DNA from 2 places in the Streptomyces speibonae genome. Region 1 is predicted to be linked to the other one. Evidence: predicted binding sites of a transcription regulator. Region 1 holds the regulator's gene; the other holds the start of a gene.
The links. The regulator HspR, encoded in region 1, represses chaperone genes until heat shock. The targets are predictions, from matches to a motif close to TTGAGNNNNNNNNNCTCAA.

Region 1 (5,201 bases):
TGCACCTGGACGAGAAGCTCACCCGCGCCCAGTTCCAGCAGCTCACCGCTGACCTGCTCGAGCGCTGCAAGACGCCGTTCCACAACGTCATCAAGGACGCCGGCATCTCCGTCAACGAGATCGACCACGTGGTCCTCGTCGGCGGTTCCACCCGTATGCCCGCCGTCGCCGACCTGGTCAAGGAGCTGACCGGCGGCAAGGAGGCCAACAAGGGCGTCAACCCGGACGAGGTCGTCTCCATCGGCGCCGCGCTCCAGGCCGGTGTGCTCAAGGGCGAGGTCAAGGACGTCCTGCTGCTCGACGTCACCCCGCTGTCCCTCGGCATCGAGACCAAGGGCGGCATCATGACCAAGCTGATCGAGCGCAACACCACGATCCCGACGAAGCGCTCCGAGATCTTCACCACGGCCGAGGACAACCAGCCGTCCGTGCAGATCCAGGTCTACCAGGGCGAGCGCGAGATCGCCGCGTACAACAAGAAGCTCGGCATGTTCGAGCTGACCGGTCTGCCGCCGGCGCCGCGCGGCGTCCCGCAGATCGAGGTGTCCTTCGACATCGACGCCAACGGCATCATGCACGTCACGGCCAAGGACCTCGGCACCGGGAAGGAGCAGAAGATGACCGTCACCGGCGGCTCCTCGCTCCCGAAGGACGAGGTCGACCGGATGCGCCAGGAGGCCGAGAAGTACGCGGAGGAGGACCACGCCCGCCGCGAGGCCGCCGAGTCCCGCAACCAGGGCGAGCAGCTCGTCTACCAGACCGAGAAGTTCCTCGCGGACAACGCCGACAAGGTCCCCGGCGACGTCAAGACGGAGGTCGAGGGCGCCGTCGCCGAGCTGAAGGAGAAGCTCAAGGGCGACGACACCGCCGAGATCCGTACGGCCACGGAGAAGGTCGCGGCCGTCTCCCAGAAGCTGGGCCAGGCCATGTACGCCGACGCGCAGGGCGCCCAGGCGGCCGGCGGCGCGTCCGCCGGTGCCGGAGAGGCCAAGGCCGACGACGACGTCGTCGACGCCGAGATCGTCGACGAGGACCGGAAGGACGGTGCGGCGTGACCGAGGAGACCCCGGGCTTCGACGAGCAGTCGCAGCAGCCCGACGTCCCCTCCGGCGCCACCTCCGACGACGCCGAGCCGAAGGCCGCCGAGACGCCTCCCGCGGAGGAGACGGCGGCCCCGGCCGGGGGCACGGACCGCGAAGCGGCTCTGGTGGCGCAGCTCGACCAGGTGCGCACGGCGCTCAACGAGCGCACGGCGGACCTCCAGCGTCTCCAGGCGGAGTTCCAGAACTACCGCCGGCGGGTGGAGCGGGACCGCGTCGCGGTCAAGGAGGTCGCCGTGGCGAACCTCCTGACCGAGCTGCTTCCCGTGCTCGACGACATCGGCCGGGCCCGTGAACACGGTGAACTGCTCGGCGGCTTCAAGTCCGTCGCGGAGTCGCTGGAGACCACGATGGCCAAGCTGGGCCTCCAGCAGTTCGGCAAGGAGGGCGAGCCCTTCGACCCGACGATCCACGAGGCCCTGATGCACAGCTACGCGCCGGACGTCACCGAGACGACGTGCGTGGCGATCCTGCAGCCCGGGTATCGCATCGGCGAGCGCACCATCCGCCCCGCGCGGGTGGCCGTCGCCGAACCGCAGCCGGGCGCGCAGACGGTCAAGCAGCCGGCCGAGGAGCCCGCCGAGGCGCAGGACGGATCGGAGAACAAGGAGAGCGGTGGCCCGGACGAGGGCTGACGCGGGAGTTGACGCAGGAAAGGAGGGACGTCGGGGATGAGCACGAAGGACTTCATCGAGAAGGACTACTACAAGGTCCTCGGCGTCCCCAAGGACGCCACCGAGGCCGAGATCAAGAAGGCGTACCGGAAGCTCGCCCGCGAGTACCACCCGGACGCCAACAAGGGCAACGCCAAGGCGGAGGAGCGGTTCAAGGAGATCTCCGAGGCGCACGACGTCCTCGGCGACCCCAAGAAGCGCAAGGAGTACGACGAGGCGCGCGCGCTCTTCGGCAACGGAGGATTCCGTCCGGGGCCGGGCGCGGGCGGCGGCTCCTTCAACTTCGACCTCGGTGACCTCTTCGGAGGCCAGCCCGGCGGCCAGGCGGGCGGCGGCTTCGGCGGCGGCCTGGGTGACGTCTTCGGGGGCCTGTTCAACCGCGGCGGCGCGGGAGGACCCACGCGGACCCAGCCGCGGCGCGGTCAGGACATCGAGTCCGAGGTGACGCTCAGCTTCACCGAGGCGATCGAGGGCGCGACCGTCCCGCTGCGGATGTCCTCGCAGGCGGCCTGCAAGGCCTGTTCGGGCACCGGCGACAAGAACGGCACACCGCGCGTGTGCCCGACCTGCGTCGGCACCGGACAGGTGGCGCGGGGCTCCGGCGGCGGCTTCTCGCTCACCGACCCGTGCCCCGACTGCAAGGGCCGCGGTCTGATCGCGGAGGACCCCTGCGAGGTCTGCAAGGGCAGCGGCCGGGCCAAGTCCTCGCGGACGATGCAGGTACGCATCCCCGCGGGCGTCAGCGACGGGCAGCGGATCCGGCTGCGCGGCAAGGGCGCGCCGGGCGAGCGCGGCGGACCGGCCGGCGACCTGTATGTCGTCGTGCACGTCGGCAGCCACCCGGTGTTCGGCCGCAAGGGCGACAACCTGACCGTCACGGTCCCGGTGACGTTCGCCGAGGCTGCCCTCGGCGGCGAGGTCCGGGTGCCGACGCTCGGGGGTCCGCCGGTCACGCTGAAGCTGCCGCCGGGCACGCCCAACGGCCGCACCATGCGGGCGCGGGGCAAGGGCGCGGTCCGCAAGGACGGCACGCGCGGTGATCTGCTGGTCACCGTCGAGGTGAGTGTTCCCAAGGACCTGTCGGGGAAGGCTCGTGACGCGCTGGAGGCGTATCGCGAGGCGACCGCGGACGAGGATCCGCGGGCGGAGCTGTTCCAGGCCGCGAAGGGAGCTTGATTGCAGATGGACGGCCGTCGACGTAATCCGTATGAACTGACTCAGGACACCCCGGTCTACGTCATCTCGGTGGCGGCCCAGCTCTCCGGCCTGCACCCGCAGACCCTGCGCCAGTACGACCGTCTGGGGCTGGTGTCCCCGGACCGTACGGCCGGCCGGGGCCGGCGCTACTCGGCCCGGGACATCGAACTGCTCCGTCAGGTGCAGCAGTTGTCGCAGACCGAGGGTATCAATCTGGCCGGAATCAAGCGCATCATCGAACTGGAGAACCAGGTCGCGGCCCTGCAAGCGCGGGTCGCGGAGCTGGAGGACGCGCTGGACGGTGCCGCGGCGACGATGCGTCAGCGCGAGGCCGCGGTGCACGCGTCGTACCGCCGGGACCTGGTGCCGTACCAGGAGGTGCAGCAGACCAGTGCGCTGGTGGTGTGGCGGCCGAAACGGCAGCAGACCGACTGACCGGCGCCTGACCTCGGAAAAGGGGCCCGGTGCCACGACGAACTCGTCGTGGCACCGGGCCCCTTCCCTTCTGTCCGGCCACATCTGTGACTATGGTATGGCTGCGTGTCCAGATGACCCACGCTGTGCCTTCGCGGGCCGCACACGAGTTCAGGGCACGGTGCTGTGTCCATCTCGTTAAGTGGTCGCCCTTGACTCCGACAGGGGCGAAAGCGTTGGCTTTCAGTCACATGGGTCGCAAAGCTGTGCCCACGTCCAAAACGCACCTGAAGGTAGCCCTCGCATGCGTCGTATCGCCATATCCGTGGCCGCCGCCTCGATGTCCGTCATGCTCGCTGCCGGCTGCGGTGTGCTCGACGCGGCGGAGAGCAGCGACGACGCGAGCCCGGCCAAGGGCGACTACATCACCGTGGGGCTGCTGCTCCCGGAGAAGACCAACACGCGGTACGAGCAGTTCGACTACCCCATCTTCAAGCGCAAGGTGGGCGAACTCACCAACAGCCAGGGCAAGGTCGAGTACGCCAACGCGGAGGCGGACGCCGACAAGCAGGAGAGCCAGCTGCAGCGGATGATCGACGACAAGGTCGACGTCATCGTGCTGGACGCGGTCGACGCCCACGCCATCGCGGGCGGGGTGAAGAAGGCCAAGGAGGCGGGCATCCCGGTCATCGCCTACGACCGGCTCGCCGAGGGCCCGATCGACGCGTACATCTCCTTCGACAACGAACTCGTCGGCGAGGTGCAGGCGCGCAGTCTACTGGAGGCGTTCGAAGGCGACCTCAGCGTCAGCGACAAGATCGTGATGATGAACGGCTCGTCGACCGACCCCAACGCCAAGCAGTTCAAGGCGGGCGCGCTCTCCGAGCTCAAGGGCAAGGTGACGGTCGCCAAGTCCTACGACACCAAGGACTGGAAGCCGGAGAACGCCCAGGCCAACATGGCCGAGGCGATCAACGCGATCGGCGTGGACGACATCAAGGCGGTCTACTCCGCCAACGACGGCATGGCGGGCGGCATCGTCAAGGCCCTGCGTGCGGCCGGCGTGACCGACCTGCCCCCGATCACCGGCCAGGACGCCGAACTCGCGGCGGTGCAGCGCATCATCACCGGCGAGCAGTACATGAGCGTGTACAAGTCGTACCCGGAGGAGGCCGAGAGCGCCGCGGAGATGGCGGTGGCGAGGGTCCAGGGCCGCGACATCCAGTTCGACGCCCTGACCCGTGACCGCGTGGACAGCCCCACCGAGAAGGACATCCCCGCCCAGCTCGTCCCCGTGGTCGCCCTGACCCAGGACAACATCAAGGAAACCGTCATCGCCGACGGCATCTACGAGCTCGGCGACATCTGCACGGCCGACTTCAAGTCCGCCTGCGAGGACATCAAGCTGAAGTAGCCCCCGCCCCACCTCCGGCCACCCTCCGGTCCCCGAACCGGCGGGTGGCTTTTTCACGCCGTTTCCCGCGCAGGTGACACATCCGTCAAGAACGGCCCGAATGGTCCCCGGACAACGCGGCGACATCGCTGCCAACGCCCATCTCGCCATCCCGGTGGGGTTCACAAAGCACGCTTTGCGTGGCATTCCGGGGCGGGTGCGGTGCGGAGTCACGTTGCGGGAGCGGGGACGGTCCGCGCATAGTTGCGCCTGCGGAAAGGGCTGGCGTTCCGAGGCGGGGCCGACCGACCGAGGAGCTGGAACCGGGGGTGGGATGGGCGATGGCCGGGCACGGGACGGACGGGCATCCACACGGTGCTGACCGACTGTGCGAGGCCGGGGATCGCGTGTATTCCCGGGCCG
Region 2 (5,201 bases), 1.2 Mb from region 1:
GCCTCGCGGACCCTGCTCACCCGCTGCTGCCCCTCCTCGGTGAGGGCGACCAGCCAGGCGCGGCCGTCGGCGGGGTCCGGCTCACGGGCGAGCAGTCCGAGCTGTTCGAGTGCCCGCAGCTGACGGGACATCGTGGCCTTGCCGACGCCGATGTAGGCGGCGAGCTCGGTGGCCCGCTGCCGGCCGCACTCATCCAGACGGACCAGCAGACCGTAGGCGGACGGCTCCAGGTCGGGGTGGACCTCGCGGGCCATCTCCCCCTGGCTGGCGCGGGCGCGGCGCAGCAGCACCGTCAACTCGCGTTCCAGCGCGAGGAAACCGGGCTGCTCCACGTCGCGCGCGGGCCCCGGGGAGGCGGCGTGTCCTCCGCCGCCGTTTGCGTCATCGTGCACGTCTGCCCCTGCCTCGGTTTCCCGTTCTGAAAGTTTCCCGCCAAGTGGCGACGTCGCCGCAGCTCCACCAGTATTTCGCAGGCGTAGACCAACGGCACCGCGCGGTCCGGCCCGTGGCCGTCGTGGTCCGCGCGCACCAGTTCTCTACCAGGCGATTACGTGGCATGCCCACTACATGCGATGTGGGTCACATTCCGGGTTCGCCCCCACCGACCTTTCGGAGATGCGTCATGCCTGTGCACAGATCCGGCCTCACCCGCATACCCGCGCTCGCGACCGCCGCGGCGGTGCTGCTCGCGGTCCTGTCCCTCCCCCACGCGGCCGGCGCGGCCGAATCCGCTCCGTCCGCTCCCACCGTCCCGCCGCGCGGCTCCGCCCACATGGGCATGGGCGTCGTCGCCCACGACGGCCGCGGCGGCGTCCCCACCGCGCGCGCCACCCAGACGGAGGGAGTGGACGTCTCCAGTCACCAGGGCAACGTCGCCTGGCCGACCCTGTGGAAGAGCGGGGTCCGGTGGGCCTACGCCAAGGCCACGGAGGGGACGTACTACACCAACCCGTACCACACCCAGCAGTACAACGGCTCCTACGACGTCGGCATGATCCGCGGCGCGTACCACTTCGCGACGCCCGACACCGCGAGCGGCGCCGCCCAGGCGGACTACTTCGTCAGCCGCGGCGGCGCCTGGTCCGCCGACGGACGGACCCTCCCGGGCGTGCTGGACATCGAGTGGAACCCGTACGGCGACGCCTGCTACGGCAAGTCGCAGAGCGCGATGGTCAGCTGGATCCGCGCCTTCCTGGACCAGTACCGGGCCCGCACCGGCCGCAACGCCGTGATCTACACGGCCACGAGCTGGTGGAAGCAGTGCACCGGCAACTACGCCGGCTTCGCCGCCACCACGCCGCTGTGGATCGCCCGGTACGCCTCCACCGTGGGCGAACTGCCCGCCGGCTGGGGGACGTACACGATGTGGCAGTACACCTCGACCGGTCCGACCGTCGGGGACCACGACCGCTTCAACGGCACCGTCGACCGGGTGCGGACCTTCGCCCTCGGCTGACCGCCCCGGACGTGGCGAGGGCCCGGGCCTCCCTCACGGGACCCGGGCCCTCCCCTCCGGCCGCGTCCGTCACGCCGCGACCGGAACTTCCGGCGCCGCGCCGTTCACGGCAGGCGCCAGCGCCAGCTCCAGGACCTGGCGGACATCGGTGACGGCGTGGACGTCGAGCTTGTCCAGCACCTCCGCCGGGACGTCGTCCAGGTCGGGCTCGTTGCGCTTGGGGATGATCACGGTGGTGATCCCCGCGCGGTGTGCGGCGAGCAGCTTCTGCTTCACCCCGCCGATCGGCAGCACCCGCCCGGTCAGCGAGACCTCGCCGGTCATCGCCACGTCCGTACGGACCAGCCGGCCGGAGAGCAGCGAGGCCAGCGCGGTGGTCATCGTGACGCCGGCGCTCGGGCCGTCCTTGGGCACCGCGCCCGCCGGGAAGTGGATGTGCACCCCGCGGTCCTTCAGATCGCCCACCGGCAGCTCCAGTTCGGCCCCGTGGCTGCGCAGGAAGCTCAGCGCGATCTGCGCCGACTCCTTCATCACGTCACCCAGCTGGCCGGTCAGGGTCAGCCCGGCCGCGCCCGTCTCCGGGTCGGCCAGGGACGCCTCGACGTAGAGCACGTCCCCGCCCGCGCCGGTCACCGCGAGGCCGGTGGCGACACCGGGCACGGCGGTACGGCGCTCGGCCGGGTCCTGGGCGGACTCGGGCACGTGGTGCGGCCGGCCGATCAGCTCCCGCAGGTCGCCACCGGTCACGGTGAAGGGCAGCTTCCGCTCGCCCAGTTCGTGCTGGGCCGCGACCTTGCGCAGCAGCCGCGCGATCGACCGCTCCAGGGTGCGCACGCCGGCCTCGCGCGTGTACTCGCCGGCCAGCCTGCGCAGCGCGCCCTCGTCGATCGCGACCTCGTCCTTGTCCAGCCCGGCACGCTCCAGCTGGCGCGGGAGCAGGTGGTCGCGGGCGATGACGACCTTCTCGTCCTCGGTGTAGCCGTCGAGGCGGACCAGCTCCATGCGGTCGAGCAGCGCCTCAGGGATGGCTTCGAGCACGTTGGCCGTGGCGAGGAACACCACGTCGGACAGGTCGAGCTCGACCTCCAGGTAGTGGTCGCGGAAGGTGTGGTTCTGCGCCGGGTCCAGCACCTCGAGCAGGGCCGCCGCCGGGTCGCCGCGGAAGTCGGAGCCGACCTTGTCGATCTCGTCCAGCAGGACGACCGGGTTCATCGAGCCGGCCTCCTTGATCGCGCGGACGATCCGGCCGGGCAGCGCCCCGACGTAGGTGCGGCGGTGGCCGCGGATCTCGGCCTCGTCGCGGACGCCGCCGAGGGCGACGCGGACGAACTTGCGGCCCATCGCGTGGGCGACGGACTCGCCGAGGCTGGTCTTGCCGACGCCGGGCGGGCCCACGAGGGCCAGGACGGCGCCCCCGCGCCGGCCGCCGACGACGCCGAGGCCCCGGTCGCTGCGCCGCTTGCGCACCGCCAGGTACTCGGTGATGCGCTCCTTCACGTCCTGCAGCCCCGCGTGCTCGGCGTCCAGGACGGCCTGGGCGCCCTGGATGTCGTAGGCGTCCTCGGTGCGCTCGCTCCACGGCATCTCCAGGACCGTGTCGAGCCAGGTGCGGATCCAGGAACCCTCCGGTGACTGGTCGGAGGAGCGCTCCAGCTTGTCGACCTCCTTGAGGGCGGCCTCGCGGACCTTCTCGGGCAGGTCGGCGGCCTCGACGCGGGCACGGTAGTCGTCGGACTCCTCGCCGTCCTGCTCGCCGTTCAGCTCGCGCAGCTCCTTGCGGACGGCCTCCAGCTGACGGCGGAGCAGGAACTCGCGCTGCTGCTTGTCGACGCCCTCCTGGACGTCCTTGGCGATGGTCTCGGCGACGTCCTGCTCGGCGAGGTGGTCGCGCAGCTGCTGCGTGGCGAGCCTGAGCCGGGCGACCGGGTCGGTGGTCTCCAGCAGGGCGACCTTCTGCTCGGTGCCGAGGAAGGGCGAGTAGCCGGAGTTGTCGGCGAGCGCGGAGACGTCGTCGATGGCCTGGACCCGGTCGACGACCTGCCAGGCGCCACGCTTGCGCAGCCAGGCGGTGGCGAGCGCCTTGTACTCCTTGACGAGCTCGCTCACGTGCCCCGGCAGCGGCTCGGGCACGTTCTCGTCGATGCGGGTGCCCTCCACCCACAGAGCCGCGCCCGGCCCGGTGGTCCCGGCGCCGATGCGCACGCGGCCACGGCCGCGGATCAGGGCGCCCGGGTCACCGTCGGCCAGCCTGCCGACCTGCTCGACCGTGCCCAGCACGCCGATGCCGGCGTAGGTCCCGTCGACGCGTGGCACCAGGAGCACCCGGGGCTTGCCGGGCTCGGCGCGGGCGGCGGCCTGGGCGGCCTCCACGGCGGCGCGTACCTCGGAATCGCTCAGGTCCAGCGGAACCACCATCCCGGGCAGCACGACCTCGTCGTCGAGTGGCAGCACGGGCAGGGCGAGCGGTGTGGACTCAGCAGCCATGATCTCCCCTTCGGCAGTCAAGTTGAGCTATGTCGACTCAATGAAGGGGAGCCGCCGAATGTTCCCGGGCCGGCGTTCGCTCTGAGCGATCACCGCCTCGTACCGCGGGAGGCCGTGAACGGCGGGAAAACCCGGCTGTCAGGATGAACGCATGCCCACCCCGTCCGACATTCCCGAAGCCCCCGAAGTCCTGGACCGCCGCGAGGGACCGTACGGCGAGGTCGTACTGCGCAGGCACGGCGGACTGCTGCAGATCATCGCCAACGGCTGCTTCCTGATGGACACCTCCGACGGGCGTTCGGAGCGGCTGCTCGTGGACGCGGCGCTCACCGCCCTCGACGCGGGCACGGCGGACCCGCACGTCCTGATCGGCGGTCTCGGGGTCGGCTTCTCGCTCGCACACGCCGCCGGCCAGGCGCGCTGGGGGCGGATCACGGTGGTGGAGCGCGAGCCGGCCGTCATCGAGTGGCACCGCGCGGGGCCGCTGGCCCACCTCTCCGCGACGGCCCTGGCCGACCCCCGCGCGGAGATCGTCGAGGCGGACCTGCTCCGTTACCTCCATGAGACTTCCGACACGTTCGACGCGCTGTGCCTCGACATCGACAACGGGCCCGACTGGACCGTCACCGAGGGCAATGAGGGGCTCTATTCACCGGCCGGACTGGCGGCCTGCGCACGGGTGTTGAAACCGCGCGGAGTACTCGCCGTCTGGTCCGCCAAGCCCTCCCCGGAATTCGAGGGAACCTTGCGGAATGCCGGGTTCCGACAGGTGCGTACCGAAGAGATCCCCGTTGCCCGGGGCGTTCCGGACGCCGTGCACATCGGTGTCCGCCCTGGATAGCAAAGCCACAGTGAATCCCCGTACGCTGCTGCCCTGACGCCGATCATTCAAGCGTCAATCGCAGTGATGCGCAGACGACGGATCACCCCACGGATTCCGGATAAAGCACACCTCAGGGGCGGGCGATGGAGCAGACACACACCTCCCACAACGGCACGGCGACGACCACCCCCGGCGCGCAGCGCCGCGTTCTGGTGGTCGAGGACGACGCGACGATCGTGGACGCCATCGCGACCCGCCTGCGCGCCGAGGGATTCCTGGTGCAAACGGCGAGCGACGGCCCGTCCGCGGTCGACACGGCGGAGGCCTGGCAGCCCGACCTGCTGATCCTCGACATCATGCTGCCGGGCTTCGACGGCCTGGAGGTCTGCCGCCGCGTGCAGGCCCAGCGGCCGGTGCCCGTGCTGATGCTCACCGCGC

Region 2: a site for HspR is predicted at 3,963-3,981, ahead of lon (endopeptidase La). Genes of this name have one in related genera too.

The regions. Positions count from the first base shown of each region.
Region 1 is NZ_OZ480260.1:3,917,866-3,923,066, reverse strand. It holds gene dnaK (molecular chaperone DnaK) at 1-1,055, shown strand, start outside; gene grpE (nucleotide exchange factor GrpE) at 1,052-1,735, shown strand; gene dnaJ (molecular chaperone DnaJ) at 1,772-2,950, shown strand; gene AC5L3C_RS17610 (heat shock protein transcriptional repressor HspR) at 2,957-3,406, shown strand; gene AC5L3C_RS17605 (substrate-binding domain-containing protein) at 3,690-4,799, shown strand; gene AC5L3C_RS17600 (helix-turn-helix transcriptional regulator) at 5,120-5,201, shown strand, end outside.
Region 2 is NZ_OZ480260.1:2,671,945-2,677,145, forward strand. It holds gene AC5L3C_RS11750 (MarR family winged helix-turn-helix transcriptional regulator) at 1-392, opposite strand, end outside; gene AC5L3C_RS11755 (lysozyme) at 623-1,456, shown strand; gene lon (endopeptidase La) at 1,526-3,940, opposite strand; gene AC5L3C_RS11765 (spermine/spermidine synthase domain-containing protein) at 4,092-4,781, shown strand; gene AC5L3C_RS11770 (response regulator transcription factor) at 4,907-5,201, shown strand, end outside.